DNA from 3 places in the Streptomyces sp. NPDC041122 genome. Region 3 is predicted to be linked to each of the others. Evidence: riboswitches for the same ligand, from Rfam matches in the RefSeq annotation. Region 3 holds a riboswitch; each other region holds the start of a gene.
What was found. Region 3 has a riboswitch for cobalamin ahead of metE (5-methyltetrahydropteroyltriglutamate--homocysteine S-methyltransferase). Riboswitches for the same ligand answer to the same signal wherever they lie in the genome.
Positions count from the first base shown of each region.

Region 1: it holds a riboswitch for cobalamin, as region 3 does, so the genes downstream of both, ACZ6B8_RS25530 (CoA-acylating methylmalonate-semialdehyde dehydrogenase) here and metE (5-methyltetrahydropteroyltriglutamate--homocysteine S-methyltransferase) in region 3, are expected to answer to the same signal.
Region 2: it holds a riboswitch for cobalamin, as region 3 does, so the genes downstream of both, ACZ6B8_RS00935 (prenyltransferase/squalene oxidase repeat-containing protein) here and metE (5-methyltetrahydropteroyltriglutamate--homocysteine S-methyltransferase) in region 3, are expected to answer to the same signal.

Region 1 is NZ_JBVIYQ010000007.1:268,866-279,360, reverse strand. Features, by position in the region: gene ACZ6B8_RS25535 (acyl-CoA dehydrogenase family protein) at 1-809, opposite strand, end outside; gene ACZ6B8_RS25530 (CoA-acylating methylmalonate-semialdehyde dehydrogenase) at 815-2,314, opposite strand; cobalamin riboswitch at 2,526-2,704, opposite strand; gene ACZ6B8_RS25525 (VOC family protein) at 2,997-3,575, shown strand; gene ACZ6B8_RS25520 (hypothetical protein) at 3,648-3,788, opposite strand; partial or broken gene ACZ6B8_RS25515 (aldo/keto reductase) at 3,880-4,873, shown strand; gene ACZ6B8_RS25510 (SCO0607 family lipoprotein) at 5,364-5,645, opposite strand; gene ACZ6B8_RS25505 (hypothetical protein) at 5,798-5,920, opposite strand; gene pstS (phosphate ABC transporter substrate-binding protein PstS) at 6,079-7,233, opposite strand; gene ACZ6B8_RS25495 (MFS transporter) at 7,646-8,911, shown strand; gene ACZ6B8_RS25490 (SDR family oxidoreductase) at 8,935-9,687, opposite strand; gene ACZ6B8_RS25485 (acyl-CoA dehydrogenase family protein) at 9,684-10,495, opposite strand, start outside.
Region 2 is NZ_JBVIYQ010000001.1:210,492-220,986, reverse strand. Features, by position in the region: gene ACZ6B8_RS00950 (ABC transporter ATP-binding protein) at 1-1,464, opposite strand, end outside; gene ACZ6B8_RS00945 (energy-coupling factor transporter transmembrane component T) at 1,461-2,765, opposite strand; gene ACZ6B8_RS00940 (SCO2322 family protein) at 2,797-3,495, opposite strand; gene ACZ6B8_RS00935 (prenyltransferase/squalene oxidase repeat-containing protein) at 3,492-4,721, opposite strand; cobalamin riboswitch at 4,844-4,964, opposite strand; gene ACZ6B8_RS00930 (MBL fold metallo-hydrolase) at 4,995-6,062, opposite strand; gene ACZ6B8_RS00925 (aldehyde dehydrogenase) at 6,237-7,703, shown strand; gene ACZ6B8_RS00920 (ferredoxin) at 7,703-7,936, shown strand; gene lanKC (class III lanthionine synthetase LanKC) at 8,170-10,495, shown strand, end outside.
Region 3 is NZ_JBVIYQ010000007.1:154,499-164,993, reverse strand. Features, by position in the region: gene ACZ6B8_RS25070 (type II secretion system protein GspG) at 1-426, shown strand, start outside; gene ACZ6B8_RS25065 (hypothetical protein) at 437-1,582, shown strand; gene ACZ6B8_RS25060 (isochorismatase family protein) at 1,660-2,226, opposite strand; gene ACZ6B8_RS25055 (short-chain fatty acyl-CoA regulator family protein) at 2,318-3,763, opposite strand; gene aceA (isocitrate lyase) at 4,150-5,436, shown strand; gene aceB (malate synthase A) at 5,564-7,156, shown strand; cobalamin riboswitch at 7,505-7,731, shown strand; gene metE (5-methyltetrahydropteroyltriglutamate--homocysteine S-methyltransferase) at 7,894-10,212, shown strand; gene folP (dihydropteroate synthase) at 10,290-10,495, shown strand, end outside.

The sequences.
Region 1 (10,495 bases), 110 kb from region 3:
CTGCGGTGCAGTGCGCTCTGCGCGCCGCCCAGGGAGCAGGCCGCGATGCCGAGGCGTCCGCCGTTGAGGCCGGTCATGGCGATGCGGAAGCCGTCGCCCTCGGCGCCGAGGCGCCGGTCGGCGGGGATGCGCACGCCGTCGAGGATCACCTGGCGGGTGGGCTGGGCGTTCCAGCCCATCTTGCGTTCGTCGGCGCCGAAGGAGAGGCCGGGGTCGTCGCGTTCGACGACGAAGGCGGAGATTCCGCGGGGGCCCTCCTCTCCGGTGCGGGCCATGACGAGGTAGACGGCCGAGGCGCCCGCTCCGGAGATGAACTGCTTGACGCCGGTCAGCGCATAGCCGTCCCCGTCCCGTTCGGCGCGCGTCCGCAGGGCGGCGGCGTCCGATCCGGCCCCCGGCTCGGTGAGGCAGTAACTGCCCAGCGTTGCCGCGGTGCACAGGTCGGGCAGCCAGCGGGCGCGCTGCCTCTCGTCGCCGTACCGGTCGATCATCCAGGCGACCATGTTGTGGATGGAGAGGTAGCCGGCGATGGAGGGGCAGCCGGTGGCGAGGGCCTCGAACACGAGGGTTCCGTCGGTGCGGCCGAGCGCCGAACCGCCGTGTTCCTCGCGTACGTAGACGCCGCCGAGGCCCAGCGCGGCGGCCTTGCGCAGTACGTCCACGGGGAAGTGTTTGTCGCGGTCCCAGGCGACGGCGTGCGGCGCGAGGTGTTCCTCGGCGAAGTCCAGTGTGACCTCGGCCAGGGCGAGTTGGTCCTTGGTGAGGGCGGCGGGATGGTCGTTGGTGAGGGCGGCGGCCGTCGGTGTCATCGCCGTCATCCCATCGTCGGGATGGTGAAGCTCGCGCCTTCCCTGGCCCCGGACGGCCAGCGCGAGGTGACGGTCTTCGTACGGGTGTAGAAGCGCACGGCGTCGGGGCCGTGCTGGTTGAGGTCGCCGAAGCCGGACCGCTTCCAGCCGCCGAAGGTGTGGTACGCGACCGGCACGGGGATCGGCACGTTGACGCCGACCATGCCGGCGCCGACGCGGCGGGTGAAGTCGCGGGCGGTGTCCCCGTCCCTGGTGAAGAGGGCGACGCCGTTGCCGTAGGGGTGTTCGGTGGGCAGGCGCAGGGCCTCCTCGTAGTCCGCGGCACGGACCACACAGAGGACCGGGCCGAAGATCTCCTCGCGGTAGATCCGCATCCTGGGCGAGACGCGGTCGAAGAGCGTGGCACCCGCGAAGAAGCCGTCCTCGTGGCCGGGCAGGGTGACGTCCCGTCCGTCGACGACGAGTTCGGCCCCTTCGTTGACGCCGATGTCCACGTAGCGGCGGACCCGGTCGAGGGCGTCGCGGGTGACCAGCGGGCCGAAGTCCGCCTCGGGGTCGTCGGAGCGGCCGATGCGCAGCTCCGCGACGCGTTCCTTGAGGCGGGTGACGAGCGCGTCGGCGGTCTCCTCACCGACGGGCACGGCGACCGAGATGGCCATGCACCGCTCCCCCGCCGAGCCGTACCCGGCGCCGATCAGCGCGTCCACGGCCTGGTCGAGGTCGGCGTCCGGCATCACGATCATGTGGTTCTTGGCGCCGCCGAAGCACTGCGCGCGCTTGCCGTGTGCGGCGGCGCTCGCGTAGATGTGCGCGGCCACGGGCGTGGAGCCGACGAAGCCGAGCGCCTGCACGCGCGGATCCTCGATGAGGGTGTCCACGCTTTCCTTGCCGCCGTTGACCACGTTCAGGACGCCGGGCGGCAGCCCCGCCTCCAGGAACAGCTCGGCGAGCCGGAGCGGCACCGAGGGCGCGCGTTCGGAGGGCTTGAGAACGAAGGAGTTTCCGCAGGCGAGCGCGGGCGCGGCCTTCCACAGTGGGATCATCGCGGGGAAGTTGAACGGGGTGATCCCGGCGGTGACGCCGAGCGGTACGCGCAGGGAGTGCACGTCGATGCCGGTGCCGGCGTTGTCGCTGAACTCACCCTTCAGCAGGTGCGGGATGCCCGCCGCGAACTCCACCACCTCTAGGCCGCGTTGCAGGTCGCCGTGGGCGTCGGCGATCGTCTTGCCGTGTTCGGAGGAGAGCAGCCGGGCCAACGACTCCCGCTCCTGTTCGACGAGTTGGAGGAAGCGCAGCATCACGCGGGCGCGCCGCTGCGGGTTCCACTCGCCCCAGCCGCGCTGCGCCGCTTCGGCGTCGGCGATTGCCGCGGCCGTCTCGTCGCGCCCCGCCAGCGGCACGTGGGCCTGTACGGAGCCGGAGTTGGGGTCGTACACGTCGGCGAACAGCCCGGAGGCCCCGCGCACGTGCTTGCCGCCGATGAAATGTGTCAGTTCACGGACCATGAGAGCCTGCTCTCGTCAGGTGAGATCCGAAGATGGCACGGCAGGCCGACGGCACCGCCGGACAGGCGGATCGATGGGCCTGACGTGGGACGCGAAGGCCTAAGAGCCGTCGTGGAGTCGAGCGTCGGCGACGGCCGCCGCTCGCTTCGCCGGATCACCTGGGTCGTGGGTACGGACCGGTGCCATGCGTGTCTGCTCCATCCTCGTGGACAACACGGAACACCCCGCGGCCGGTATCCTGACTCCCGGATCAGCGCGCGTTCTCCCGCCTTCCCGACGGACTCGTCCGTCAGTGGCGTATCGCTCGGCGAGAACGCACTCCCCGGTCACAGTGGCGGGACCGCGCCGGATTCACACCGGCTTCCCTGCACCGCGGGCTCTGGTCACGAACATATAGTTGGACGTCCTAGTAAGTCCACCCCCGCCTTTCCGGCCACACGGGTCCGGACCGCGCGGCGGGCCGGCGGCCGAACGTGCCGCCGCGCCTTTGGGATCGTTTCTTCCTGTCGCTTCATCCCCGAAAGCGCCGTTGATGGCCGGGGCGGCCGGCAAGCGGCCTGACCGCGAACATGGCCAGAAATGATTTAACCTTCAACCTGTGCTAGTGGCATTCTTTTCAGGGCGACGCCGACCAGCATCGACGACCAGCCAACTACGCGCCTACGTACAGGAGATGACCGACATGACGCAGACACCGACGCAGATGCAGACACGGTCTGAGCCGCACGCCCAGGCCCGGTCCCTGCCCCTCCGTCTCCACCACCACGCCTGGATCACCGACGACCAGGAAGCCAACCGCCGCTTTTACGAGGACGTGATCGGCCTGCCGTTAGTGGCCACGTGGACCGAGCGCGAGGTGATGCACGGCGTCGAGCGCGCCTACAGTCACGCTCTCTACGGCCTGGCCGACGGCAGCGCGCTCGCCTTCTTTCAGTTCGCGGACCGCAACGACCAGGAGGAGTTCAGGACCAGCATCAACTCAACTCCTCTGCGCCACATAGCCTTCAAGGTCGAGGCCGGGGCACAAGAAGCCATTCGCGAGCGCGTCGAGGCGGCCGGCTCCGTGGACGCGAACCCTCACGTGATCGACCACGGCTTCTGTGTCTCGCTGTACGTCACGGACCCCAACGGGCTGATCCTGGAGTTCGCCGTCGACCACCCCGACGTGGAGAAGATCGACGTCGAGCAGCGCGCCACCGCACACGCCGACCTCGCCCGTTGGCTCGCCGGGGACCATACCAGCAACAACCGCTGGCGCTGATCCGTACCCCGTGGCGCAGGCCGAAGCGGCGCTTTTGCCTCAGACCGGGAGCGCGTAGCGGGACTGTGCGGGTCAGCTGACGCGCTGGAAGGCGCCGGCGGGTCCGATGCGGCCCCCCTGGCGGGCGTCGGCGGCGAGGTCCTCGGCGATGACGGTGATGCGGCGGACACGGCCACGCGGTAGCCCGTGCCGGCGCAGGATCCGGTAACCCACCTCGTGTCCGGGTCCTGTGGCGACCCGCTGAAGGTGGAGCGCTTCACCCTCACCCGCTCGCGCCGCACCTGACCCGGAGGAGCATCCACGCATGATCACCCGAACCGCGCTCGGCTCGCCCGGTCTCACCGTCAGCGCGATGGGCCTGGGGTGCATGGGGATGAGCGAGAGCTACGGCCCCGCCGACTGGGACGGCGGCCTGGCCACCATCGACCGGGCCCTGGAGCTGGGCGTCACGTTCCTGGACACCGCCGACGCCTACGGCACCGGGCACAACGAGGTGCTGGTCGGCCGGGCCATCCACGGCCGCCGGAACCAGGTGCAGCTGGCCACCAAGTTCGGCATCGACCGCAGTGCCGGCGACCCGGGGACGCCGCATCCGCGGTGCCCGGGACTTCGTGCTGCGCTCCTGTGACGCCTCGTTGCTGCGGCTGGGCGTCGAGACGATCGACCTGTACTACGCCCACCGGCCGCCCCAGGACGTGGAAATCGAGGAGACCGTCGGGGCGACGGCCGAGTTGGTCGCGGCGGGCAAGGTCCGCCATCTGGGCCTGTCCGAGGTCGACGGCGAGCTGCTGCGCCGGGCCCACGCGGTGCACCCGATCGCCGCGGTCCAGAGCGAGTACTCGCTCTGGACCCGCGAAGCCGAGGCGGTCACCCCGGTGATGGCAGAGCTGAGGATCGGGCTGGTGCCGTACTCGCCGTTGGGGCGGGGGTTCCTGACCGGCACCCTGGACCGCTCCACGCTGGGCGAGAGGGACTTCCGGCGCACCAACCCCCGCTTCGCCGACGAAGCGGGCGAGGCCAACGAGAGGATCGCGCAGACCGTGCGCGAGGTGGCCGACCGGCTGGGTGCCACCCCGGCCCAGGTGGCGCTGGCTTGGGTGTACGCCCAGGCCGAGCGGCTCGGGGTAGCGGTGGCCACCATTCCGGGCACCCGCAGCCCGGCCCGGCTGGAGCAGAACGCGGCCGCGCTGGAACTCGTACTGGACGCCGAGACGCTGGCCGCGCTGAACCCGCTGAGCGACCAGGTAGTGGGTGAGCGCTACGCCCCCGCACACACCGCTGAGGTCGCTCGGGGTTAGCCGGCGGGTTCGACGCGCACGACGTCCAGCTCGCCGAGGTCGTTGACGTCGCGCCACGCTGTGTACCGGGGTGCTGATCATCGTTCTGGACGGCAGCGTCGTCACCGTGGCGCTCCCCACGATCGGAAGGGAACTGGACTTCACACAATCGAACCTCGCCTGGCTCGACCACGCCTACATGATCGCCTTCGGTGGACTCCTGCTTCCATCTTCTTCATCAACGTGCCGATCGGCGCGGCCACCCTCCTCGCCGCCGTGTGTCTCTTCGAACCCGATCGGGGCCTCGGATTCCGCACCGGCGCCGACCTATTGGGGGCGTTTCTGGCCACCTCGGGCCTGATGCCGGCCGTCTACGCGATCAACAGGATCGAGAGCGAGGAACGAGCGGCCCAACTCCGGCCCGGCGACCGCCGTTCGGACGCCCAGCGCCCGGACGGCTCCCGCTCCGGCGTCCGGCCCCGCTCCCGCCTTCCGCTCCGGCGCCCGAGGCTCACTGACCGTCCTTCAGCTTGATGATCTTCCCGTCCTTGTCGACGGTGTGCGTCTCCCAGTACGTATCCCACTTGTCGCCGACGTGCTCAGGGACCTTGCCCGCGGGATAGCGTGAATAGCCCTTGGGCGGCTCCTCTCCCTTGGGGGCGCACGCGGATCCGCTGCTTCCCACCCTCAGAACCGGATACTCCCCGCCGCCGCAGGTCGCGTCCTCCATGGAACAGCCGGTGAGCACCGCGGCCGTCACGCCCGCCAGTGCGAGCCCCACGACCGATCGCACCGGCCGGCTTCCGATCACACGCGAGAGCGGACGAACTCGATTACCCTTGGTCACTGCTGGCTCCCTCTCCTCGGCTTCGGGTTGCACCCCCAGCCTGCGCGAGCCGGGCGAGCCGATCATGAGTACGGGTACTCAAACGCACCCGCGCGACCTCACAGGTAGTCCATCACCTGCGAACTGCTCGACGTGCCCTCCGCCGACCGGGACACGTTCCAGCGGCACACCGAGACGTCCATACCCCTGGCCGCCACCGAGGAAGAGCGAGAGGCAGCCATGGCGGCCATCCACGAATACATGCGCGAGCTCGTCTCGCCACACGGGCCGCGCCCACGCATGACTTGCTCAGCGATGTCACCGAAAGCGACCTCACCGACGAGGAGCTCGGCGGAATCAGGGCCTTCTTGCTGGGCGCCGGAGTAGCCGGCGCCCGGTGTCAGGAGAGCGTGCGCACCACGTCCCGCACCTGCCCCGCGACGGACTCCGGCAGCGGCGCGTAGTGCAGCCGGGACAGGTCCCGCTGTCCCTCCTCGCTCGCCGTGTAGGTCAGGAACGACTTCAGCGCGGGCAGGGTCTGCCGCTGGTTCCCCTTGTCGCAGACGATCTCGTAGGTGACCTGGACGATGGGGTACGCGTCCGGCGCCGAGGCGCCATAGCGGAACTTCAGCGTCATGTCGTTGCCGCGGCCCGCGACCCGGGCCTGGGCGATACCGGCCGACGCCGTCGAGGGCGTGGGTTCGACCGGGGCGGGCGCGCCCGTGTCGAGTGCCACGGTCTTGATCTCGCGGGCCCGCGCGAAGGACAGCTCGAAGTACCCGATCGCGCCGAACCCCGACGTCACCTCCGCCGCCACGCCGCTCGATCCGCTCGCGGAGGCTCCGCCCGTCCCCTGCCAGGCCTTGCCCACCGGGTGCGGCCACTCCTTGGGGGCCGAACCTGCGAGGTAGGCCTGGAAGTTCTGGGTGGTCCCGGAGTCGTCGGACCGGTGGACGGGGCGTACCGGCGTGGACGGCAGGTCGGCGCCGGGGTTGAGACGCCGGATCTCCGGGTCGTCCCACGTGGTGATCTCGCGGTCGAAGATCCTGGCGAGGGTCGGCGCGTCGAGCACCAGATCGTCGACGCCGGGGACGTCGTACCCGAGGGCGATGGGCCCACCGACCATGGGCAGGTCGATCGCCCGCCCGCCGCGGCAGACGTCCTTCGAGAGCGCGGCCTCCTCGGGCTTCAGCGCGCTGTCCGAGCCGCCGAACGCGGTGGCGCCGCGCAGGAACTGGGCGCCGCCCGCCCCGGATCCGATCGGGTTGTACGCGATCCGCACCCCCGGGCACGCGCCCTGGTACTGCTTGATCCAGTGCTTCATCGCGTTCTGCTGGGCGCTCGAACCGGTCCCCTGCACCCTGCCCGTGCCGGCGCAGTCGATCCCCGCGACGGCGGATGCCCCTGCGGCGGCCCGCCCCTCGCCGTCACCGTCGTCGTCCCCGAGTCCCGCGACACCGCATCCCGCCAGGGACAGCGACAGCAGGGCCGTCAGGGAGAGGGCCGTGCGCGCTCTCCCTCTCTGGTACGTACGTCCTGGACGTGGGCGTTGCAACGTATTCCCCTCGGGGTACCGCGAAACGGATCTCAACCGGAATGCCGGACTGAATGGTCGCCGATCCGGGGTGACGGCAGGTGACGCCCGGGCGAACAGCGGGCGACACGCTTGGGTACGGAGGGGAGGCCACCCATGGGACACGGGGGGCACGAGGGGCAGGGGCTCGCGCGGAGGGGCGTTATCCGCTTCGCCCGCGCCACCCGCCCCGGTAGTCTCACGGCAGCACCCGCCCCTGCGAGGAGTCGAGATGCCCGGTCGCCCGAGCACGCGCTGACGTTCAGGTCGTTCGACCCGTCACCGCGTGCTGCCCCGCACCCGCGGCACCCGCGCCTACCCGTGCGGCACCTGCCCGGACCCGTACCCACGGCGGCACAGCGAGCCCTTCTCCCGGCTCCCACAAGGGGTTGTCGTGCCGTCCCGCACCCGTTCCCGTTCGCGTTCCTCCCATGGCCTCCTGTGCGATCCCGACTTCCGTCGGCTCTGGGCGGGTCAGACCGCCTCGCAGTTCGGCGCGCAGGCCACCCAGGTCGTCCTGCCGCTCATCGCCGTCCTCTCCCTCGACGCCTCCACCGGCCGTCTCGGCGCGCTGCGCGCGGTGGGACAGGCTCCGATCCTGCTCTTCTCCCTGTTCGCCGGCGCGTGGGTGGACCGTCGCCGCGCCCGTGACGTCATGGTCCTGTCCGACATCGGGCGCGTGCTGGCGCCGGCCGCCGTCGCCCTCGCGTATCTGCTGGGCACACCGGGGCTGCCGGTGCTGTTCGGCGCCGCGTTCCTGGTGGGCGTGTCCGGGGTGTTCTTCGACGTCGCGTATCAGGCGAGCCTCGTACGCCTGGTGCCCCGCGCCGAGTTGGCCCGGGGCAACAGTGCCCTCGAAGGCAGCAGGTCCGCCGCGCAGATCGGTGGGCCCGCGCTCGGTGGCACGCTGGTATCGCTCCTGTCGGCCCCGGGCGCCGCGGCGGTGAGCGGTCTCTTCTTCGCGCTGTCCGCGCTGTCCCTGGGGCGCATCCGCCGCGAGGAAGCCGCGCCCCCTCCCCCTCAGTCGTCGGTACCCGTCCGGCGGCAGATACTCGAAGGCCTCCGTTTCGTCGTCCGCCACCGGGCGCTGCGGGCCGTGGGGCTGGCCTCGGCCGTCTTCCAGTTCTCGTTCGCCGCCCTGATGACGGTGTATCTGCTCTTCCTGCCGCGCGAACTGCGGCTGCCGGGCGCCGTCGTGGGCCTGGCGCTCGCGGCGGCGGGGCCGGGCGCGGTCCTCGGGTCGCTGCTCGCCGCCCGGCTCCCCGTCCGGTACGGCTACGGACGGGTCCTGGTGGCTTCGGCGGTGCTCGCCGACGGTGTGATGCTCTGCGTGCCCGTCGCGCACGGTTCCACCGCGACGACGGTCTGGCTGCTCATGGGCGTCAACTTCGTCTTCGGCACCTGCGGTCAGCTGGTCGACGTCGCTCTCATGGCCGTGCGCCAGGCCGTCACGCCCGTCCGGCTCCAGGGCCGGGTGGTCGCGACCATCAACGTCGTCGGGATGGGGCTGACTCCACTCGGGTCGCTGCTCGGCGGCGTCCTGGCCGATGCCTGGGGGTTGCGGCGCGGCCTGCTGGTGGCCGCCGCCGGGCTCGCGCTGTCCCCGGTGTGCATGGCCCTGTCCCCGCTGGCACGCCTGGGGCGGCGGCTGCCGGTCTGACGCCGCCCGTCACCCGCCGTCCGTCACAGCGGCCCCGACCCCAGGAGCTGTCCGCCGTCGACCACCAGGGTCTCCCCGGTGATCCAGCGCGCGCCGTCGCCCGCGAGGAACGCCACGGCCTCGCCCAGGTCCTCCGGTTCGCCGATGCGGCCCAGGGGCGTGGCCGCGGCGACCTTGGCCTCGTTCTCCTGCCACAGCGCCTCGGCCAGTCTGGTGCGCACGACGCCGGGGGCGATGGCGTTGACGCGGACCTCGGGGCCCAGTTCCAGGGCGAGTTGGCGGGTGAGGTGAATGAGCGCGGCCTTGGAGACGTGGTAGATGCCGACGTCCTGCGCCACCGAAAGGCCGCCGATCGACGCGGTGTTGACGACGGATCCGCCGTGCTCCCCCATCCACGCCTTCACCGCCAGCGACGTCCAGAGGATCGGCGCCCACAGGTTGACGTCCATCGTCTTGGCGAAGCGCCCGTGGTCCTGATCGATGACCGGGCCGTACGCCGGGTTCGTACCGGCGTTGTTGACCAGGACGTCCAGGCGCCCGTGCGTCGCCAGGGTGTGGTCGACGCAGGCGCGGGCGGCGTCCTCGTCGGTGGCGTGGGCGCCGAACCCCGTGACGCCGGCGCCGAGTTCACGGGCCGCCTCCTCGGCGCGCTCCTGGCTGCGCGAGGTGATGACGACCTGCGCGCCGCGGTCCCGCAGGGCGGCGGCCGCGGCGAGTCCGATACCCCGCGACGCGCCCGTGACGACGGCGACCTTTCCGTGGAGGGAGTCGTTCATCGTGCGCTCCGATCGGCCTCGCGACGGCGCAGTTCACGTACGGCGATGGTGCGCTTGTGCACCTCGTCGGGGCCGTCGGCGAGGCGCAGCGTGCGCAGGTGGGCGTACATGCTCGCGAGCGGGAAGTCGTCGCTGACGCCCGCGCCGCCGTGCACCTGGATGGCGCGGTCGACGACCTTGAGGGCCACCTCGGGGGCGGCGACCTTGATCGCGGCGATCTCCGTGCGGGCCTCCTTGTTGCCGACGGTGTCCATCAGGTGGGCCGCCTTGAGGGTGAGCAGGCGGACCATCTCGATCTCGACCCGGGATTCGGCGATCCAGTCCTGGATGTTGGCCCGGTCGGTCAGGGGCGCGCCGAACGTCGTCCGTGACTGAGCGCGGTCGATCATCAGGTCCAGGGCGCGCTCCGCCATGCCGATGGTGCGCATGCAGTGGTGGATGCGGCCGGGGCCGAGCCGGGCCTGGCTGATCATGAAGCCGTCGCCCTCGCCCGCGAGCAGGGCGGTGCGCGGCACCCGTACGTTCTCGAACAGCACCTCGGCGTGGCCTTCGCGGTCCTGGTAGCCGAAGACGGGCAGCCCGCGCAGGACGGTCACGCCCGGCGTGTCGAGCGGGACCACCATCATGCTCTGCTGACGGTGGCCGGGCCCGTCCGGGTCGGTCTTGCCCATGACGATCAGGACGCGGCAGTTCTGGTGCAGGGCGTTCGACGTCCACCACTTGCGGCCGTTGAGGACGTACTCGTCGCCGTCGCGGACCATCCGCATCTCGATGTTGCGGGCGTCGGAGCTGGCGACCGCGGGCTCGG
Region 2 (10,495 bases), on a different contig from region 3:
GACCAGGCGGGCCTTGGCCGCGTAGTCCAGGCCGCGGGTCGGCTCGTCGAGGAGGAGCAGGGGCGGCCGCGCGGTGAGGACGATCGACAGGGCGAGCGCGAGGCGCTGGCCCTCGGAGAGGTCACGCGGATGGGTGTCGTCCGCGATGTCCGGCAGCAGCTCGCTGACCAGGGCCCGGCAGCTCCCCGGCGCGGCGTCGGCGTCGTGGTCGGCGGCCGCGCACTCGGCGGCCACCGTGTCCGCGTACAGCAGGTCGCGCGGTTCCTGGGGGACCAGGCCGACGTGCCGGATCAGCCGGCGCGGGGGCGTGCGGTGCGGGACCGCGCCGCCGACGCGGACCGTGCCGGAGGTGGGTTCGAGCAGGCCGACCAGGGTGGACAGGAGCGTGGACTTGCCGGCGCCGTTGCGGCCCATCAGGGCGACGGTCTCGCCGGGGGTCACGGTGAGGTCGACGCGGCGCAGTGCCTCGACGCGCCCGCGTCGCACGGCGAGCCGGTCGACGACGGCGGGCGCCGCCCCCTCGGCCGCGCCGCCCCCGGGCGCACGGACCTCGGCCGTACGGTTCCCGCGCGGCCGGGACCACCGCCCGGACGGCTTCCCCGCCGCCCCGCGGGCCTGCTCGGGCGGGGCCTCGCGGGCCGGCCGGGCCGCGGCGAGCCGCTCCCGGAGGGCGCCCGCCCCGCGCCGCGCGTCGCGTACGGTCAGCGGCAGCGGCGACCAGCCCGCGATCCTGCCGAGCGCGACCACCGGGGGAAAGACGGGGGAGCGGGCCATCAGCGCGGCCGGGTCGCCGAGCACCGGCGGCTCGCCCGGCGCGGCGAGCAGCAGCACCTGGTCCGCGTACTGCACCACCCGCTCCAGGCGGTGCTCGGCCATCAGGACCGTGGTGCCCAGGTCGTGGACGAGCCGCTGCAGCACCGCGAGGACCTCTTCGGCGGCGGCCGGGTCGAGCGCGGACGTCGGCTCGTCGAGGACCAGGACCCGCGGGTGCGGGGTGAGCACGGAGCCGATGGCGACGCGCTGCTGCTGGCCGCCGGACAGGGTCGCGATGGGCCGCTCGCGCAGGTCGGCGAGGCCGAGCAGGTCCAGGGTCTCCTCGACCCGGCGGCGCATCACGTCCGGGGCGAGGCCCAGCGACTCCATGCCGTACGCCAGCTCGTCCTCGACGGTGTCCGTCACGAAGTGCGAGAGGGGGTCCTGGCCCACCGTGCCGACGACGTCGGCCAGTTCGCGCGGCTTGTGGGTACGGGTGTCGCGGCCCGCCACGGTCACCCGCCCGCGCAGGGTGCCGCCGGTGAAGTGCGGCACGAGCCCGCTCACGGTGCCGAGCAGGGTGGACTTGCCGACCCCGGACGGCCCGACGAGCAGGACCAGTTCGCCCTCGGGCACGGTGAGGTCGACCCCGCGGACGGTGGGTCCGGACGCCCCCTCGTAGCGCACCGAGACATCCTCGAAGCGGATCATGAGGTCTCCTCGGAGGAAGCGGGCGGGGCGGAAGAGGGGGATGCGGGGGCGGCGGCCTCGTGCGGGGGAGGCGTCCGCCAGGCGGCGGGCGAGAGCCTCTCCGCCGGGGCGGGCTCCCGGGGCCCGGCGGTCCCGGGCTCCGGGGTCGCCGCCCTCGCCCGCCCCGCCGCACCCGCCTCGGGCGGCACCGGCGCCACGAACGCCGGCAGCAGCCCGAGCAGCACCGCGGCCGCGGGCCACAGCGGCAGCGTCGGCGCGACGAGCGGTACGACACCGGGCTGCAGGGCGGCCGGGTCGTAGGAGGCGGCCCAGATCATCAGCCCCGCCACCGCGGCCCCCGACCCGGCGACGAGCCAGGCGCGCACGCCCCACGGGTCGGGCCGGTAGCGGGTGCGCACCGAGCGGCGGCCGCCGAGGCGCAGCCCGGCGAGCGCGGCGAGCAGGCCGACGAGCAGCACGGGCAGGCCGTAGGCCGCGCCCTGCGCGGTCAGCAGACCGTACGTCCCGACGCAGACGCCCATCAGACCGCCGAGGGTCAGCACCGCCGTGGCCCTGCGCACCCCGGCGGGGACCGGCGCGGTCCGGCCGAAGCCCCGCGCGTCCATCGCCGCCGCCAGCGCCACCGACCGCTCCAGGGCGCCCTCCAGGACCGGCAGCCCGACCTGGAGCAGCCCGCGGATCCCCTTGTCGGGACGGCCGCGCAGCCGCCGGGCGGCCCGCAGCCGCTGCACGTCGGTGATGAGGTTCGGCGCGAAGGTCATCGCCACGACGACGGCGACCCCCACCTCGTACAGCGCGCCCGGCAGCGACTTCAGCAGCCGGGCCGGGCTCGCCAGCGCGTTGGCGGCGCCGACACAGATCAGCAGCCCGGCCAGCCGGATGCCGTCGTAGAGCGCGAAGGCCAGCCCCTCGGCGGTGACCCGGCCGCCGATCCGCACGCCCCTGGCCCAGTCGGGCAGCGGCACCTCGGGCAGTGTGACGAGCGTGTGCGTGCCGGGGATCGGCGAGCCGAGCACGATCGCGAAGACCAGCCGGATCGCGATGACCACGAGCCCCAGCTTCACGAACGCGCCGTACGACTTGGCCCAGGGCGCCGAGGTGCGCCGCGCCGCCACCACATAGCCCGCGACGCCGATCAGCAGTCCGATGAGCAGCGGATTGGTGGTGCGGGACGCGGCGGTGCCGAGGCCGATGGCCCACACCCACCAGGCGCCCGGGTGCAGCGCGTTGCTCCGGTGCGCCGCGGGGGCGAGGCGGCGGCGCAGCGCTCCCGGCGCGCGCCCGCCGTGGTCGTCCGTCATCGGGTCGTCCGTGTCCGTCGTCCGCGCCGCGTCAGCCGCGCCGGCGCCGGGCCTGCCAGAGGGCGGCGCCGCCCAGCAGGGCGACGGCGACGACCCCGGCGATCAGGCCGAACGAGGGCCCGCCGGCGTCGCCGTCCCGCTCGGAGGGCGCGTCGGCCGACTCCTTCTTGCCCGTGCCGTCCCCGGCGACCTGTTCCCCGCAGCCCGCCCTCGGGTAGCCGTCGATGGCGCAGAGCAGCGCCTTGCTGTCGTAGCGCAGCGGCTTCGCGACCGAGGCGAGCGCCTCCGCGCTGGTGGCGTCCGCGCCGACCTGGGCGCAGGCGGTACGCGGCTTCGGCGGCGTCTCGCCGTCGGGGGCGTCACCGGCCGTGCCGAAGTCGACGACCAGGGCGACGCGCTTGCGCCCGTCCTTCGCCGGGGTCTTCGCGCAGATGTCTTCGAAGACGGCGGCCCCGCGCGGCTTCGCGGCGTCCTTGGAGTCCTCGGAGACCGCGAAGCGGAAGCCCTGCACGGCGCCGTCCTCGGGCCGCGCGGTGCCGGGGCCCTGACTCGCGTACGTCCACCGGCCGCCGTCCCGCTCCCAGAACGACCAGTAGCGGTAGCCGGCGGCCTGGGCGGGCGCGACGGCGAGGACGCCGAGGAGCGCGGCGAGGACGGTCCCGAGCGTCAGGGCGCGGGCGCGCCGCCCGGCCCGCGCCGGGCGGCCGTGCCGCTCGCGGCCTCGCGTCACGGCTGCTTCTTCTTGCGGTTGCCGCTGTACAGGAAGCCGATGCCGATGCCGGCGACCATGCCGACGCCGATGATCCACCAGACGCTGACGCCGCCGTCGTCGTCCTTCTTGTCCTCCTCGGCCGACGCGGTGGCGGAGTCCGACGCGTCCTGCGGGGCGGGGCCCTGCGCGTTGAGCTGCTGCACGAGGTCGGCGCCGCCGAAGTCGCGGGCGTCCATGCCGGTCGCGTGCGCGGCGAAGACCAGCTGGGCGTAGGCGGCGGGGCCCGTCTCCTTCGCCCAGTCCGCGGAGTTCTTCGTCAGCCACTCGGCGGACTTCTCGGCCTGCTCCTTCTGCCCGGCGGCGGCGAGGGCGATCACGGCGTCCGCGGTGTTGCCGACGTCCGGCTGGTCGGTGGCGCCCGGCAGCGAGGAGATCAGGTGGCCGTCGGTCTTGCCGAGGGTCTTCAGGAGGTATCCGGTGCCGTTGCTCGCGGCCTGCGCGGCGGTGTCGGGCTCCGCGCACTTCGGGGCGCCGGAGACGTTCTTCTTGGCGGGCGTCACGACCAGGCCCCGGCCGAGGCTGCCGAGCACGCCGGCCGCGGTGGCGTCGGCGTTCGGCGCGAGCTTGCCGGACTTCATGTCCGCGAGGCCGAAGGCGCCGCCGTCCTTGCCGCAGTCCATCGCGAGCTCGGACAGCGCGTCGTAGGGCGACTTGCGGTCCCGGGACTTGGCGGAGGTGGGGTTCTCGCCGGCCGCGACGAGCGCGCCGACGACGATGCCGGTGGAGTTCGCGTCGGAGGGCAGCCCCGGGTTGTAGCCCCAGCCGCCGTCCTTGTTCTGCACCGACTTCAGCCACTGGACGCTCTTCTTCACCGTCGTGTCCTGGCCGCCGAGGGCGGCGAGGGCCTGCACGGCGGCGGCGGTGGAGTTACTGTCGACGGCGGTCTTGGAGTTGCACGGCTCGGTGGCGTCCGCGCGGAACGGCGCGAAGCCGCCGCTCGCGCACTGCTGCCCGGTCAGCCAGTCGACGGCCTTGGCGGCGGGCCGCACGCCCTCGGTGTGCTGGGCGAGCAGGGCGTACGACTGGCGGAAGACGCCGTCGAACTTGGGGTCCTTCTTGCCGTAGAGGCCCGAGGGGAGCGCGGTCGAGGGCTTCGGGGAGGGGGCCGCGACGGCGGCCGGTGCGGCGGCCGAGCCCAGCACGGCGACGGCGGCCAGGACCGCGGCGCTGCGACGAACGTTCATGATGGGGCGGGTTGCCTCTCCCTGCGGGGAGCGGGGCGCACGGCACCGTGCGGGCACGGCCTCCGGGCGGCTCCGGCTCCGTATACCTCGACGGTGCCGCTCACCGGGGTCCGGTGACGCGAGCCGGTCACGTTCCGCGCCGGGCATTCCGGCTCACCGAATCTGACGCTCGGCATACGGCTGCGGGTCAGCGCCGGATTCGCACCGGCTTCCCCCTGCGCGGACGTGAGGACGACTCCTTCACTCTACCGGCCGGTCCGTGTGCCCTTCGGGTCACACCGCCACGAACGTGAGCGGATCGCTCCCGGCCACGGCCTCCGCGCGCCCCAGCTTCACCAGGCGCCGGACGTGCGCCTCCGCCTCCGACACGGCGATGTTGCGCGAGCCGTAGGGGATCTCCCCCCAGGGGCGGTTCCACTCCATGCGCTCGGCGAGCTGCCAGGGGGTGAGGGGCTCGGCGAGCAGGGTGAGCAGGCCCGTCAGGCGCTCCTCGTGGTGGTCGAGGAGTTCGCGGACCCGGCCGGGGGCGTCGGTGAACGCGCGCTGGTGGGCGGGGAGCACCTCGGCGGGGGCGAGGCGCCCGACGCGTTCCAGGGAGTCGAGGTAGTCGCCGAGGGGGTCGGTCACCAGGTGGTCGTCGGGGTCCTCGTACAGGCCGATGTGCGGGGTGATGCCGGGCAGCAGATGGTCGCCGGAGAAGAGGCGGCCGTGGCCCGCGAGGCCCGCCGGGTGGTCCTCCTCCAGGTGCAGGCAGACGTGGCCCGGGGTGTGGCCGGGGGTCCACACCGCCCGAAGGCGCCGGCCCGGCAGGGCGAGGAGTTCGCCGGGTGTGATGTCCCGGTCGGGCAGCGCGGGATCGAGTCCGGGCAGCCTGCGGGGCCTGCCCTCCTCGCGGGCGCGGAGCAGCGGGGCGACGTGGTCGGCGGGGGCGCCGGCGGCGGTGAGCTTGGCCGCCATGTAGCCGTACCAGCGCTCGGGCGGGTTGGCGCGGGTGCGGCGCACGACGGAGGCGTCCGCCTCGTGCATCGCGATCCACGCGCCGGACGCCTCGCGGACCGCTCCGGAGAGCCCGTGGTGGTCGGGGTGGTGGTGGGTGATGACGACGCCGTGCACGTCGGCGACGCCCGTCCCGCAGGCGGCGAGCCCGGCGGTGAGGGCGTCCCAGGAGGTCGGGTCGTCCCAGCCGGTGTCGATGAGGACCGGGCCCGCGTCGGTGTCCAGGAGGTGGACCAGGGTGAAGCCGAGGGGGTTGTCGGGGATCGGGACCTTGATGCTCCGGACGCCGCCGCCGTGCTCGATCACCGGCGGGCCGCTCGCCTGCGTGCCGCTCACCTGCGTCATGGGCGCCTCGTCTCTGTCGCTGGTGCCGCCACTATAACTAGAACTGGTTTCAATGGTCGCCCAAGTCGACGGACTCGATGGCGAGTTGGCCCTTCCGTTCGCGGACTCCTCCAACTAGAACTGGTATCAGTTCTGAAACGGTGTCAGGAAGCGCTCCGCAGGAGGCAGTCAGCCATGACCGAGCTCGTGGAACACGGACAGCTTTTCATCGGCGGGGAGTTGGTGGACCCGCTCGGCAAGGGCGTCATCGACGTCGTCTCCCCGCACACCGAAGAGGTCTTCGCCCGCGTGCCGCACGCGGCCCCCGCCGACGTCGACCGCGCCGTCGCCGCCGCCCGGGCCGCCTTCGAGCACGGGCCCTGGCCCCGGATGACCCTGGACGAGCGCATCGAGGTCGTCACGAAGATCAAGGACGGGTTCGCGCTGCGCCACGAGGAGATCGCCCGCGTCATCAGCTCCGAGAACGGCACCCCCTACACCTCCAGCGTGATGGTGCAGGCCCTCGCCGCGATGATGGTGTGGGACGCGGCGATCACCGTCGCCCGCGACTTCACCTACGAGGAGGCGCGCGACGGAGTGCTCGGCCGCCTCCTCGTGCGGCGCGAACCGGTGGGCGTCGTCGCGGCCGTCGTGCCGTGGAACGTCCCGCAGTTCACCGCCGCCGCCAAACTCGCGCCCGCGCTGCTCGCCGGCTGCCCGGTGATCCTCAAGACCTCGCCGGAGGCGCCGCTCGACGCGTACATCCTCGCCGAGCTCGCCACCGAGGCCGGGCTTCCGGAGGGGGTGCTGTCGATCATCAGCGCCGACCGCGAGGTCAGCGAGTACCTCGTCGGGCACCCGGACGTCGACAAGGTCTCCTTCACCGGATCCGTCGCCGCCGGCAAGCGCGTCATGGAGGTCGCGGCCCGCAACCTGACGCGCGTGACGCTGGAGCTCGGCGGCAAGTCGGCCGCCGTCGTGCTGCCGGACGCCGACGCGGCGAGCGCCGTCGCGGGCATCGTGCCGTTCGCCTGGATGGTCAACGGCCAGGCCTGCGTGGCCCAGACCCGCATCCTGGTGCCCCGCACCCGCTACGACGAGTTCGCCGAGGCCTTCGCCGCCGCCGCGTCCGCGCTCAAGGTCGGCGACCCGCTCGACCCCGCCACCGAACTCGGCCCGCTCGTCGCCGAGCGCCAGCGGCAGCGCTCCCTCGACTACATCCGCATCGGCCAGGAGGAGGGCGCCAAGATCCTTGCGGGCGGCGGCCGTCCGGCCGGCATCGACCGCGGCTGGTACGTCGAGCCGACCCTCTTCGGCGACGTCGACAACTCCATGCGGATCGCCCGCGAGGAGATCTTCGGCCCCGTCATCTGCCTGCTGCCGTACGGCGACGAGAGCGAGGCGGTGAAGATCGCCAACGACTCCGAGTACGGGCTCAGCGGCAGCGTCTGGACGGCCGACGTGGAGCGCGGCATCGACATCGCACGGCAGGTCCGCACCGGCACGTACTCCGTGAACACCTTCAGCCTCGACATGCTCGGCCCCTTCGGCGGCTACAAGAACTCCGGACTCGGCCGGGAGTTCGGGCCCGAGGGATACGGCGAGTACTTCGAGCACAAGATGATCCACCTCCCGGCCGGCTACGAGGGGACGGGTGCCTGATGGGGGACCGCTGGCACGTCGAGGTCGACCGGTCGGTGTGCATCGGCTCCGGCATGTGCGTGCTCACCGCGCCCGGCCGCTTCGAGCTGGACACCGCCCGTCAGTCGCACCCCGCGGACGCCGAGACCGACGCCAACGAGAAGGTCCTGGAGGCCGCTGAGGGCTGCCCGGTCGAGGCCATCACCATCACGCTCACCGACGGTGGGGAGGTCGTGTTCCCGCCGGAGGAGTAGTCGAGGAGTAGTCACCGTCACGCCGTCAACCAGCCTGCACCCGCGCCCCGCTCATCCGATGGGGGCGCGGGTGTCGCCATTTGTCCTACCCGTCGATACCCTGATTCTCTCGAACATGAGCGAACGTGACTTTACGCATGCGTTCCGCACGGTGATGCGATGACACTCGTGACTGTTCCGCCCTCCTGCGCCCTGGAAATCTCTCTGCCACGGCCGAGCAGAGAGGGGACACCATGGACAAGCGGTACGAGGTCTACTGTCTCGCCGACAGACACTTCTACGAGACCCCGGACCGACTGTCGTCCACGGGCACCGCGAGCGCCCCGGAATTCTCCGCGGCCCGCCGCCCCGTCCCCGCCGGCTGGCGTGCCGGCCGCATGGGTGACTGGCTCTCCGTCGTCCCGGTCGACGACAGCGGAGCCTCGCTCCCCGCCCCCCAGCAGGGCTGGAAGATCCACGTCTCCGCCACCCTGGAGAACGCGGACCGCGTCGCCGGGATCGTCTGGGACTACTGCGTGCCCCGCAAGGTCCCCTTCAAGTTCGTGCCGGCCAAGCACCTGCTGCACCTGCGCAACAGCAAGTACGCCGGGCGCGACCACAGCGGCAAGGCCGTCACCGTCTACCCGGCCGACGAGAAGCAACTCCAGGAGATAGTCACCGAGTTGGGTGAGCTCCTCGACGGCTTCGAGGGCCCGTACATCCTCACCGACCTGCGCTGGCGGCAGGGCCCGCTCTACGTCAGATACGGCGCGTTCACCCGCCGCATGGTCGACAACGGCAGGGGCACCCTGGTCCCCGCCATCGAGAACGGCGCGGGCGAGCTCGTCCCCGACCCGCGCGACCCGGCCTTCAAGGTCCCCGAGTGGCTGACGCTGCCCGCCTTCCTCGAACCGGCGCTCGAGGCCCGCAACACCTCGACCGTCGCCGACCTGCCGTACCGCATCGAGAAGGCCCTGCACTTCTCCAACGGCGGCGGCGTCTACGCCGGCACCGACACCCGCGACGGCAGCAAGGTCGTCCTCAAGGAAGGCCGTCCGTACGCGGGACTCGCCGCCGACGGCGCCGACGCCGTGGCCCGGCTGGAGCGCGAGAAGGACGCCCTGGAGAAGCTCTCCGGACTCGGCGTGGCCCCCGAGGTGCGCGACTGGTTCCTCCTGGACGGCCACCGCTTCCTCGTCATGGACTTCCTGGAGGGTTCCACCCTCAACTCCTTCTTCGCCCACCGCCACCCGCTGTGTACCAGCGAACCGGACCCGGCCGAGATATCCGAGTACACGGCCTGGGCGCTGCGCATGCACCGCGCCGTCGAGGAGGCCGTCGCCGCCGTGCACCGGCGGGGCGTCGTCTTCAACGACCTGCACCTCTTCAACATCATGGTCACCCCCGACGAACGGGGCGTCCGGCTCCTCGACTTCGAGGCGGCGACGGCCGTGGGCGACGCCGGACGACAGGTCGTCGCGCACCCCGGTTTCCTCGCCCCGCCCGACCGCACCGGCACGGACGTCGACACGTACGCCCTGGCCTGTCTGCGCCTCGCCCTCTTCCTGCCGATCACCACGCTGCTCTCCATCGACCGCGGCAAGGCGGCCCACTTCGCCGAGGTGATCGCGGCCGAATTCCCCGACGTACCGCCGGAGTTCCTCGCCGAGGCGGTGGCCGAGATCGAGCACGGCGGACAGCGCCGGGCAGCGGGTCACGAACGGGCGCCGGTCCGCGCGGCGGGAGACGCGGAGGCCCAGGAGGGGGGCATTCCGGAGGGGGGCCGGACCGGCGCCACCGGTCAGCCGGCCAGGGCCGCCGCACCGCTGGTCGACCCCGCCGACTGGCCCCTCAGCCGCGACTCGATGGTCGAGGCCATCCTCGCCTCGGCCACCCCCGACCGCGACGACCGGCTCTTCCCCGGCGACGTCGCCCAGTTCGCCGAGGGCGGCGGGCTCGGCATCGCGCACGGCGCGGCCGGCGTCCTGCTGGCCCTCGACGAGAGCGGCGCCGAACGGTACGAGGAAGGCGAGCGCTGGCTCCTGAAGCACACCGCGCCCGCCCCCACCGGCACCCCGCTCGGACTGCACGACGGCCTCGCCGGCATCGCCCACGTCCTCGACCGGCTCGGCCACCGCACCCGCGCGCTCGACCTCATGGACCTCGTCCTCAGGGAGAAGTGGCAGCGCCTCCCCTCCGACCTGTACGGCGGCCTCGCGGGCCTCGGCCTCGCCCTCGACTCGCTCGCGCACAGCACCGGCGAGACGGCTCTGGCCCGGCACGCGGAACAGGCGGCGGAACTCCTCGCCGCGCGGCTCACCGAACAGGACGCGGAGCCCGCCCCCAAGGCCGGGCGGCGCCGGGCCGGACTGCTGCGCGGCGCCACCGGATCCGCACTGCTCTTCCTGCGCCTGTACGAGCGGAACGGCGACCCCGCCCTCCTCGACCTGGCGGCCCGCGCCCTGCGCGCCGACCTCGCCCAGTGCGTGACCCACGAGAAGGACGGCAGCCTCTCGGTGAACGAGGGCTGGCGCACCATGCCCTACCTCGGCGCCGGCAGCGTCGGCATCGGGATGGTCC
Region 3 (10,495 bases):
GCCCGGGCCCGGCCGCTCGTCACGGTGAGCCAGCAGCGGGCGTGGCGCGAGATCGAAGCCATCGTCACGGCGCTCGAGGCGTACGCCGAGAAGGCGAAACAGCGGGTGGACCCCAAGTGGCGCGGCGCGCCGATCGAGCCGGAGTACTACCCCAGCACCCGCCAGGGTCTGCGGGTGCTGCTCGACGCGAGTCCGAACCTGGTCCTCAACGACCCCTGGGGCCGGCCGTACCTCTACCAGAATCCGGGGCGCACCGCACCGTTCGTCGTCACCAGCCAGGGCGCGGACGCGTCGGCGGGCGGCACGGACGAAGCGTCGGACATCTCCACCGACGCCGAGGGCAATCTCGTCGGCACCTGGTTCGAGTACACGCCGTGCAGCGGCCTCGACATCGAGGTCGGCTCCGACTTCTCCGAGAACGGGTAGCGGGAGCGCCATGGCGGACATCCGGCTCCTGGACTCCTTCTGCACGCTGCCGACCCGCAAGGTCGGCGCGGACGCCAACGGCAACATCGACGCGATGCGGCGGTATCTGGAGGGGCTCACCGCGGAGTACTACATGGTCGAGTGCTTCACGAAGTACTACACGCAGCGCTACCCGGACTCCGAGGTGATCAGCGAGATCAGCTACCTGAACACCAAGCGGTTCCGCGGCGTGACCGAGATCCTCGCCAAATGGATCCTCCGTGAGTACCGCAATGTGTTCGGCCGCGCCGCCCTGCGGCGCGACATCAGGACGCAGACGTCCGGCCGGCAGCTTCGCTCGGACATCCTCGGTGTCCGGACCGAGGGGACGACCCTGCTCCTCGAACTCGTCGAGGTGACCACGGTCGACGAGGCCAAGGACGCCGAGGTCGAGGACCTCAAGCACAAGATGGACACCCTGAAACGCTTCGTCATCGACCCGGCCCTCCAGGAGATGCTCGCCCTGCAGCGGGCCGGGCGGGTGAGCCTCGGCGTCCCGACGCGGATCGAGGTGCGCCGGTCGACCTGGCGTCCCTACTGGCACGAGCTGTACTACCCGCTCCTGCCGACCCAGGCCGCCTCGGGGGCGCCCGGCAGCGTCAAGTACGAATGGATCTGCTACAAACCCACGTTCCGCCCCGACGGCATCGGCAAGGACGGCCTGGTGCTGTACGAGATCCACACCACGCCCCTGCCGCAGGGCGCTCCCCTCGAAGTGCTCAACAGAGTCGCCCGGCGCCTGCGCGAGCTGGAGAACCAGCATCAGCTCGTACTGCTGCCCGCGATGCAGCAGTACTGGGACGACAACAGCGCCGACGGCAGGGAGCTGAAGAAGTGGCTCGCCATCGGCCTCGGCGCGGCCCTGCTGGTCACCCTCGTGGTGCTGGCCTGGCCCGCGGCGGTGCCGCTCGCGGCCGCAGCGGTCGAGACCGCCGGGGCCGCGGGCGCCGCCGGGGCCGCCGAGGCGGCGGGAGCGGCGGAGGCCGCGCAGTTGGCGAACGCCGTGCGGTACGCCCAGAGCGCGACGAAGGTCCCGGGCTACTTCGAGCGGGCGCAGGCGGCCCTGCGCCCGCTGCTCTCCGGCGGGCCGGGTCTGGGCCTCGTGGGCAGTCACTGAGCTGAGGCCGGGGCGCGGCTCACGCCGTCCGTCGACGCCGGAAGACGTCAGGAGACGTCAGCAGGCGTCAGGAAACGTCACGAAGCGTCATCGAAGGTGAAGACGACGTTCTTGGTCTCGACCGTCCCCGCGGTCCGTCCCGGCGCCGCTTGGTCGGCCCAGTACAGGTTCGTGTGCGCGACGACCAGGTCCGGCGACGGCGCGCCCCAGGCGGTCTTGTCGACGGTCGTGTGGGCGTCGCTGACCAGCGTCGTGTCGTAACCCCTGACGAACGCGCCGTGGAGCGTCGAGCGGACGCACGCGTCGGTCTCGGCGCCGGCGACGAGGAGGCGCCCCACCCCGAGCCGTGAAAGCACCGCCTCCAGCGTGGTGTCCTCGAACGAGTCGCCATAGCTCTTCTCGACGAGCGGCTCGGCGTCATCGGGAGTGAGCTCGGGGACGATCCGCCAGCCGTCGCTCCCGCGCGTGAGCTCATCGTCGAAGTGCTGCACCCAGACGACCGGAACGCCTTCCTGCCGGGCCCGCTCGACGAGTCCGGAGATGTTCGCGACGACCGCGTCGCGCCGGTGGCTCCCCGCGACGACGTCCTGCTGCACGTCGACGACGAGGAGTGCGGTGTTCGGCCGGTTCTCCAGTGTGGTCATGGGTCTACCTTCTTCGCTCGCGCCGGGCTCGTCTCCCCCACACGCTAGCCCCGCCCACTGACAGCGGGCCGCGGCTGCGGCTCGGCCGGCGTCAGTGGGCGGGGACCGACGAGGCTGCCTCGGGACGAACGCGCCCCGCCTCGGCCACCGGGTACGGGATGAACGTGCTGCTGTGCTCGTCGATCGCCAGGCGGCGGTCCAGCGGAGGGACGGCGCGTTGCGGACAGTCGGTGCGCTCGCAGAGCCGGCAGCCCATGCCGATGGGGACCGCCGCCGAGGCGTTCGCGAGGTCGATGCCGTCGGAGTAGACGAGGCGTGCGGCGTGCCGGATCTCGCAGCCGAGGCCGATGGCGAAGGTCTTGCCCGGCTCTCCCCAGCCGCCGCGGTGCCGGGACACCGTGCGCGCGGTCCACAGATAGCGCCGGCCGTCCGGCATGGCGGCGACCTGTACGTGAATGCGTCCCGGTGCGGCGAACGCCTCGTAGACGTTCCACAGGGGGCAGGTGCCGCCGGCTCGGGAGAAGTGGAAGGCCGTGGCGGACTGCCGCTTGGACATGTTCCCGGCCCGGTCGACCCGGACGAAGGAGAACGGCACGCCGCGCAGGCGGGGGCGCTGCAAGGTGCTGAGGCGGTGACAGATCGTCTCGTACCCGAGGCCGAAGTGGTCCGTCAGCCGCTCGATGTCGTAGCGGCACTCCTCCGCCGCCTGGTGGAAGCGGCGGTACGGCAGGATCAACGCGGCGGCCAGGTAGTTGGCGATGCCGATGCGGGCGAGGGGCCAGGCCGCGGAGTCCCGGTCGAAGTCCTCGGAGGCGAGCGCGGAGATCTCCGCGCCGTACTCCAGCAGCGCGAGCTGGGTGGCCATGCGGAACGCCTGCTGGCCGGGGCGCAGACGGCCGGAGAGGTGGAGGACCCGGGTCTGCGGGTCGTAGTGGTGCAGGAGCCGGTCGCAGTCGGCGCTCAGGCGCACCCCGTGCCGCTCGGCGAGGCGCGCGGACAGGGCGGGCACGACCTCGCCGGGGCGCACGCCGATCTCGGAGGCCAGCTGTTCGGCCGCGAGGTCTGTGTCGTGGAGGTAGTTCTGCCGCCGGTAGAAGAACTCCCGGATCTCCTCGTGCGCCGACCTCGGCTGCGTCGCCGGGCCCCCTCCCCTCCCTTCAGCCGCTTCCGCCAGTTGTTCGGCCAGGTGTTGGTTGCGGCGGCCGAGGTCGACGAGGACGGCGGCCACCGCCGGCATGCGGGAGGCCAGGTCAGCGAGGTCGGAGGCGGTGACGTGGCCCGCGGAGACCTCACCGGTGAGGGCGTCCCTCAGGTCGGCGACCAGCCGGCTGGTGTCCCGCTCGGAGAAGAAGCCCGGGTCGACTCCGAACGCCTCGGTCAGGCGCAGCAGTACGGGCACGGTGAGGGGCCGTGAGTCGTGCTCCATCTGGTTGAGGTAGCTCGGGGAGATGGCCAGGGCACGGGCCAACTCGGCCTGGCTCATGCGGCGTTCCTCGCGCAGTCGCCGCAGCCGTGCTCCCGCGTAGGTCTTGCTCACCTGTGGCTCCCGTCCCCGTCGTTCCCCGTCGTGTTCGTCAGGCGTCGCGCCGCGATCGTAACCACCAGGAGGGCGTTACGGGGATTAACAACCTTGGCAAAAGGCGGGAGAAAGATGCGCAGAAGTTGGCAGCTTCCCTCGCTTGCTGGCACCGAGTGCCAGTGCCAAAGTCGAGTCACGGCCCACCGAGAACCGCCGGACGGAACGAGGTCGGGGCACGATTCAATGCCCTGACATCGGCGATCCCGACCCTTCCGGCCGGAAGCGCAGTCACCTTGCTCGCACCACCCGCTCTGCCGAATCGGCATCGGTGGGCCGCACATCCTTCATCGCACAGGCACTCCGTGCCACGTATTCGCACAGTTCACCACTCCCGGGAGACGGTCATGGCGCAGGCAGGGACGACGACGGCAACGGCTCAGGAGCTCGCACAGCACTGGGCGACCGACCCGCGCTGGCAGGGCATCGAGCGCACCTACACGGCCGACGAGGTCGTCCGACTCTCCGGCCGTGTGCGCGAGGAGCACACTCTCGCCCGGCGCGGCGCCGAGCGGTTGTGGCGGCAGCTGCACGAGCAGGACTACATCCACGCGCTCGGCGCGCTGACCGGTGGCCAGGCCGTCCAGCAGGTCAAGGCCGGCCTCCAGGCCATCTACCTGTCGGGCTGGCAGGTCGCCGCCGATGCCAATCAGGCCGGGCACACCTACCCGGACCAGAGCCTGTACCCGGCCAACTCCGTTCCCCAGGTGGTGCGTCGGATCAACAACGCGCTGCTGCGCGCCGACCAGATCGCCACGAGCGAGGGCGACGCCTCGGTGGACTGGCTCGCGCCGATCGTCGCCGACGCGGAGGCCGGCTTCGGCGGTCCGCTCAACGCCTTCGAGCTGACCAAGGCGATGATCGCGGCGGGCGCGGCCGGCATCCACTACGAGGACCAGCTCGCCTCGGAGAAGAAGTGCGGTCACCTCGGCGGCAAGGTACTGGTGCCGACCGGCCAGCACATCCGTACCCTCAACGCGGCCCGGCTCGCCGCCGACATCGCCGACGTGCCCACCCTGATCGTGGCCCGCACCGACGCGCTCGCCGCCAACCTCCTCACGAGCGACGTCGACGAGCGTGACGCGGAGTTCGTGACCGGCGAGCGAACGGCCGAGGGCTTCTACCGGGTGCGGGGCGGCATGGCGCCGGTGATCGCCCGGGGCCTCGCCTACGCCCCGTACGCCGACCTGATCTGGGTCGAGACCGGCACGCCCGATCTCGCCCAGGCCCGTGAGTTCGCCGAGGCGATCCACGCCGAGCACCCGGACCAGATGCTGGCCTACAATTGCTCGCCGTCCTTCAACTGGAAGGCCGCGCTGGACGACGACCAGATCGCCAAGTTCCAGCGGGAGTTGGGGGCGATGGGCTACCGCTTCCAGTTCATCACCCTGGCCGGCTTCCACTCGCTCAACCACGGCATGTTCGACCTGGCGCGCGGCTATGCCGAGCACGGCATGACCGCCTACGTCGACCTCCAGGAGCGGGAGTTCGCCGCGCAGGAGCACGGGTTCACCGCGGTCAAGCACCAGCGAGAGGTCGGCACCGGCTATTTCGACCTCGTGTCGACCGCCGTCAATCCGGCCTCCTCCACCACGGCGCTGGCCGGCTCCACGGAGACCGAGCAGTTCCACTAGGCCGCGCCCGGGCCCTGTCGGCGGGGCCCGTCATTCCCCACCCCATCCAGCCCCACCCTGCGATCAGGCCGGGGGCCGGACGACCGTCTCCGTCCGGCCCCCGGCCGCTCCCGCTGAGGAGAGCCTCATGCCCGTCTCCGCGCCCACCAGCCGCATCCAGCTCCTCGGCACGCCAGGGGGCCACCGTCACGACGAGATCCTCACGCCGGCGGCCCTGGACTTCGTCGGCCGCCTCGCCGACGCCTTCGCCGAGCGCCGCGCCGACCTCCTCAGGGAGCGGGCACGCGTGGCGGCCAGGCTCGCCGCCGGCTCCCCCCTGGACTTCTCCGTCGCCACCACCCGCATCCGCGCGGACGCCTCCTGGCGGGTGGCGCCGCCCGCCCCCGGCCTGACCGACCGCCGCGCGGAGATCACCGGCCCCCCGGACCGGGCGATGACGGTCGACGCGCTCAACTCCGGTGCTCAGGTGTGGATGGCGGACTTCGAGGACGCCACCGCCCCCACCTGCGACAACATCGTCGGCGGGCAGCTGAACCTCCTGGACGCCATCGAGCGCCGCATCGACTTCACCACTCCGAAGGGCAAGCGGTACCGGCTCGGTGAGCGGCTCGCGACCATCGTCGTCCGTCCGCGCGGCTGGCATCTGACCGAGGAGCACCTGCGGATCGACGGCCGCGCCGTGCCGGCTTCGCTGGTGGACTTCGGGCTCTACTTCTTCCACTGCGCCCAGCGGCAGATCGACGCCGGACACGGTCCGTACTTCTACCTGCCCAAGCTGGAGGGCCGGGGTGAAGCACGGCTGTGGAACGACGTGTTCGTGCTCGCCCAGGAACTCCTCGGCATGCCCCGGGGCACGATCCGGGCCACCGTCCTGATCGAGACCGTCACGGCCGCCGTCGCCATGGAGGAGATCCTCTACGAGCTGCGCGAACACAGCTCCGGTCTCACCGCGGGACGCTGGGACTACCTGTTCAGCCTCATCAGGACCTTCGGGCACCGCACCGACTTCCTGCTGCCCGACCGCGCCAAGGTCACCATGACGGCAGCCTTCATGCGCGCCTACACCGAGCTCCTCGTGCGCACCTGTCACCGGCGCGGTGCCCACGCCATCGGTGGAATGGCCGCCCAGGTACCCGGCAGGGACGCCGAGGCACACCAGGCCGCCCTCGCCCAGGTGCGACTCGACAAGGAGCGTGAAGCCGAGGACGGCTTCGACGGCTCCCGGGTCGCCCACCCCGCTCTGGTGCCCGTCTGCCGGGATGTCTTCGACGGTGTCCTCGGACCGCGGCCGCATCAGCTCGACCGCACCCGCGACGACGTCGAGGTGGGGCCGGAGCAGCTCCTTTCCGTGCGGCGCACCAGCGGCCGGCCCACCCCGGAGGGCGTGCGCACGAACGTCGCGGTGGCGCTGCGCTACTTCGCCGCCTGGCTGCGCGGGCAGGGCGCCGTCGCCCTCGACGGGCTCATGGAGGACGCCGCCACGGCGGAGATCGCACGGGTACAGATCTGGCAGTGGCTGCGGCACCGGGTCGTCGACCGGGAGCGGGTCCTGGAGGTACTGGAGGACGAACTGGCTTCCCTCGGCGCGGAGTACCCGTGGGCGCCGCTCGACGATGTCCGGGGACTCTTCGAACGCACCGCGCTGGCACGGGAGTTGCCCGCCTTCTTCACCACGGACGCCTACACGCGCCATCTCGTGCACCGTCCGGAGGGACTGTGATGGCTGGGGAGTCACCGGCCTGGACACGACCGTGGCCTGCGAGGCGGTCGTGGTCGCAGCCCGCGCCGCGCGGGAGTGCATCGCCCCCCCAACACGCCGTACCACGCGGCGATTTGAACCTGCCGAGCAGGGGCGGGTTCCACACCTACGACCGGGGCTGAGGGGCCCGGGTCCGCCGCCGGGCTGAGGGGCCCGCGGCTGCTGCGGGAGAGGGGTGCGGGGCGGAGTGGTGATCCGCCCGGCACTCCTCTCACGTGTGCCGGAGCGAGATGACACCCGGTGTCACGCTCGTGACCCGCTTCACATGTCGAAATGCGGGCCGGGGTGTGCGATCGGTTTCCGTGCGCCTAGGGTGAGCGGTGCAGCTGGTTCGCCCCGTCCGCCAGGCGGGATGCGTCGTAAGAGGGAACCCGGTGGGAATCCGGGACTGCCCCGCAGCGGTGAGTGGGAACGACCGCCGTCATCAGCACTGGACCCGACCGGGTCCGGGAAGCGACGGCCAGTAGGTGTCCCGTGTCCGGCCGACACGTGACGTGCCCGCGAGTCCGAAGACCTGCCCGTTGCCCGCACGTGACCGATCACGTGCGGCGCTTTCGGTGACCTCGTGGGCGGGTCGGCGTACATATCGAGCGGCACGCGCGGCATCCGACCGCGGCGTGGTCCGTCCGGTCAGTCGTCCCTTCGCGCCCCGTCCGGTCTCCGGGAGAACCAGGACACATCTCGCGAAGGAGAGTTCCGTGACAGCGCAGCCCGCAGCCGCGGCAGCACGAGCCACCGTGTACGGCTACCCCCGCCAGGGCCGGAACCGGGAGCTGAAGAAGGCCATCGAGGGCTACTGGAAGGGCCGCGTCACCGCTGCCGCCCTCCGGGAGACCGCGGCGGACCTTCGCCGGTCGAACTGGCGGCAGTTGGCCGACGCCGGCCTCCACGAGGTGCCGACCGGTGACTTCTCGTACTACGACCACGTTCTCGACACCAGTGTCATGGTCGGCGCTGTCCCCGAGCGGCACCGCGCGGCCGTACAGGCCGACGCCCTCGACGGCTACTTCGCGATGGCGCGCGGCACGCAGGACGTGGCGCCGCTGGAGATGACGAAGTGGTTCGACACCAACTACCACTACCTGGTGCCCGAGTTGGGGCCCGACACCGCGTTCCGGGCCGACTCCGCCAAGCAGGTCGCCGAGCTGACGGAAGCCCTCGCGATCGGGCACACGGCGCGTCCCGTCCTCGTGGGCCCCGTGACGTACCTCCTGCTCGCCAAGCCCGCGCCGGGTGTGGCCGCCGACTTCGACCCGCTGACGCTCCTCGACCGGCTCCTGCCCGTCTACGCCGAGGTGCTCGCGGACCTGCGCGCGGCGGGCGCCGAGTGGGTCCAGCTGGACGAGCCCGCCCTGGTCCAGGACCGCACCCCGGCCGAGCTGAACGCCGCCGAGCGCGCCTACCGCGACCTGGGCGCCCTCACCGACCGCCCCAAGCTCCTGGTCGCCTCGTACTTCGGTCGTCTCGGTGACGCGCTCGGCATTCTGGCCAAGGCCCCCGTCGACGGCCTGGCCCTCGACTTCACCGAGACGGCCGCCGCCAACCTCGACGACCTCGCCGCCGTCGGCGGACTGACCGGCAAGCGGCTGGTCGCCGGTGTCGTCAACGGCCGCAACATCTGGATCAACGACCTGGAGAGGTCCCTCGCCACCCTCGGCACACTCCTCGGGCTCGCCGACCGCGTGGACGTCGCCGCGTCCTGCTCGCTCCTGCACGTCCCGCTGGACGCCACCGCGGAGCGGGACATCGACCCGCAGGTCGCCCGCTGGCTGGCGTTCGCCCGGCAGAAGACGCGGGAGATCTCCGTCCTGGCGCGCGGCCTCTCCCAGGGCACCGAAGCCATCGCGGCCGAACTCGCCGCGAACCGCGCCGACCTGGCCTCCCGCGCCGGTTCCACCATCACCCGCGACCCGGCCGTCCGCGCCCGTACCGCCGCGGTCACGGACGCCGACGCCCGACGCTCCCAGCCGTACGCGGAGCGTGCGGCGGCCCAGCGTGCAGCCCTCGGTCTCCCGCTGCTCCCGACGACGACCATCGGGTCCTTCCCGCAGACCACCGAACTGCGCACCGCCCGCGCCGACCTGCGGGCCGGGCGGATCGACACGGCCGGGTACGAGGAGCGCATCAGGAACGAGATCCGCGAGGTCCTGTCCTTCCAGGAGAAGGCGGGCATCGACGTGCTGGTGCACGGTGAGCCCGAACGCAACGACATGGTGCAGTACTTCGCCGAGCAGCTCACCGGCTACCTCGCCACTCAGCACGGCTGGGTGCAGTCCTACGGCACCCGCTACGTCCGCCCGCCGGTCCTCGCCGGCGACATCTCGCGGCCCGAGCCGATGACGGTGCGCTGGACGACGTACGCCCAGTCGCTCACCAGCCGCCCCGTCAAGGGCATGCTCACCGGCCCCGTCACCATGCTCGCCTGGTCCTTCGTCCGTGACGACCAGCCACTCGGCGACACCGCCCGCCAGGTCGCGCTCGCCCTGCGCGACGAGGTCAACGACCTGGAGGCGGCCGGGACTTCGGTCATCCAGGTCGACGAGCCCGCCCTGCGCGAGACGCTGCCGCTGCGCGCCGCCGACCACTCCGCCTACCTGGCATGGGCCACCGAGTCCTTCCGCCTCAGCACCAGCGGGGTACGGCCGGACACGCAGATCCACACGCACATGTGCTACGCCGAGTTCGGCGACATCGTGCAGGCCATCGATGACCTGGACGCCGACGTCATCAGCCTGGAGGCGGCCCGCTCCCACATGCAGGTCGCCCGCGAACTCGCCGCCCACGGCTACCCGCGGGAGGCCGGCCCGGGCGTGTACGACATCCACTCCCCGCGCGTACCGAGCACCGAGGAAGCAGCGGCCCTGCTGCGTAAGGGACTTGAGGCGATCCCCGCCGAGCGGCTCTGGGTGAACCCGGACTGCGGCCTCAAGACCCGCGGCTGGCCCGAGACCCGTGCCTCCCTGGAGAACCTGGTCGCCGCGGCCAGGACCGTCCGCGAGGAACTGTCCGCCTCGTGATCCCCGAGGAGGTGGGGCCGCGGCGTCGACGGCGCCCCGGCCCCACCCCTCCCCCGGCACATCGGAGAACACCACATATGCACAGCCACCCGGGCCGTCACACGGTCGACGGACTGCCCGACTGGGGTCGATGCGCTGTCATGGGCGTCGTCAACGTGACGCCGGACTCCTTCTCCGACGGCGGCCACTGGTTCGACACGCCCGCGGCCTGCAAGCGGGGGCTCGACCTCATGGCCGAGGGCGCCGATCTGGTCGACGTCGGCGGCGAGTCGACCCGCCCGGG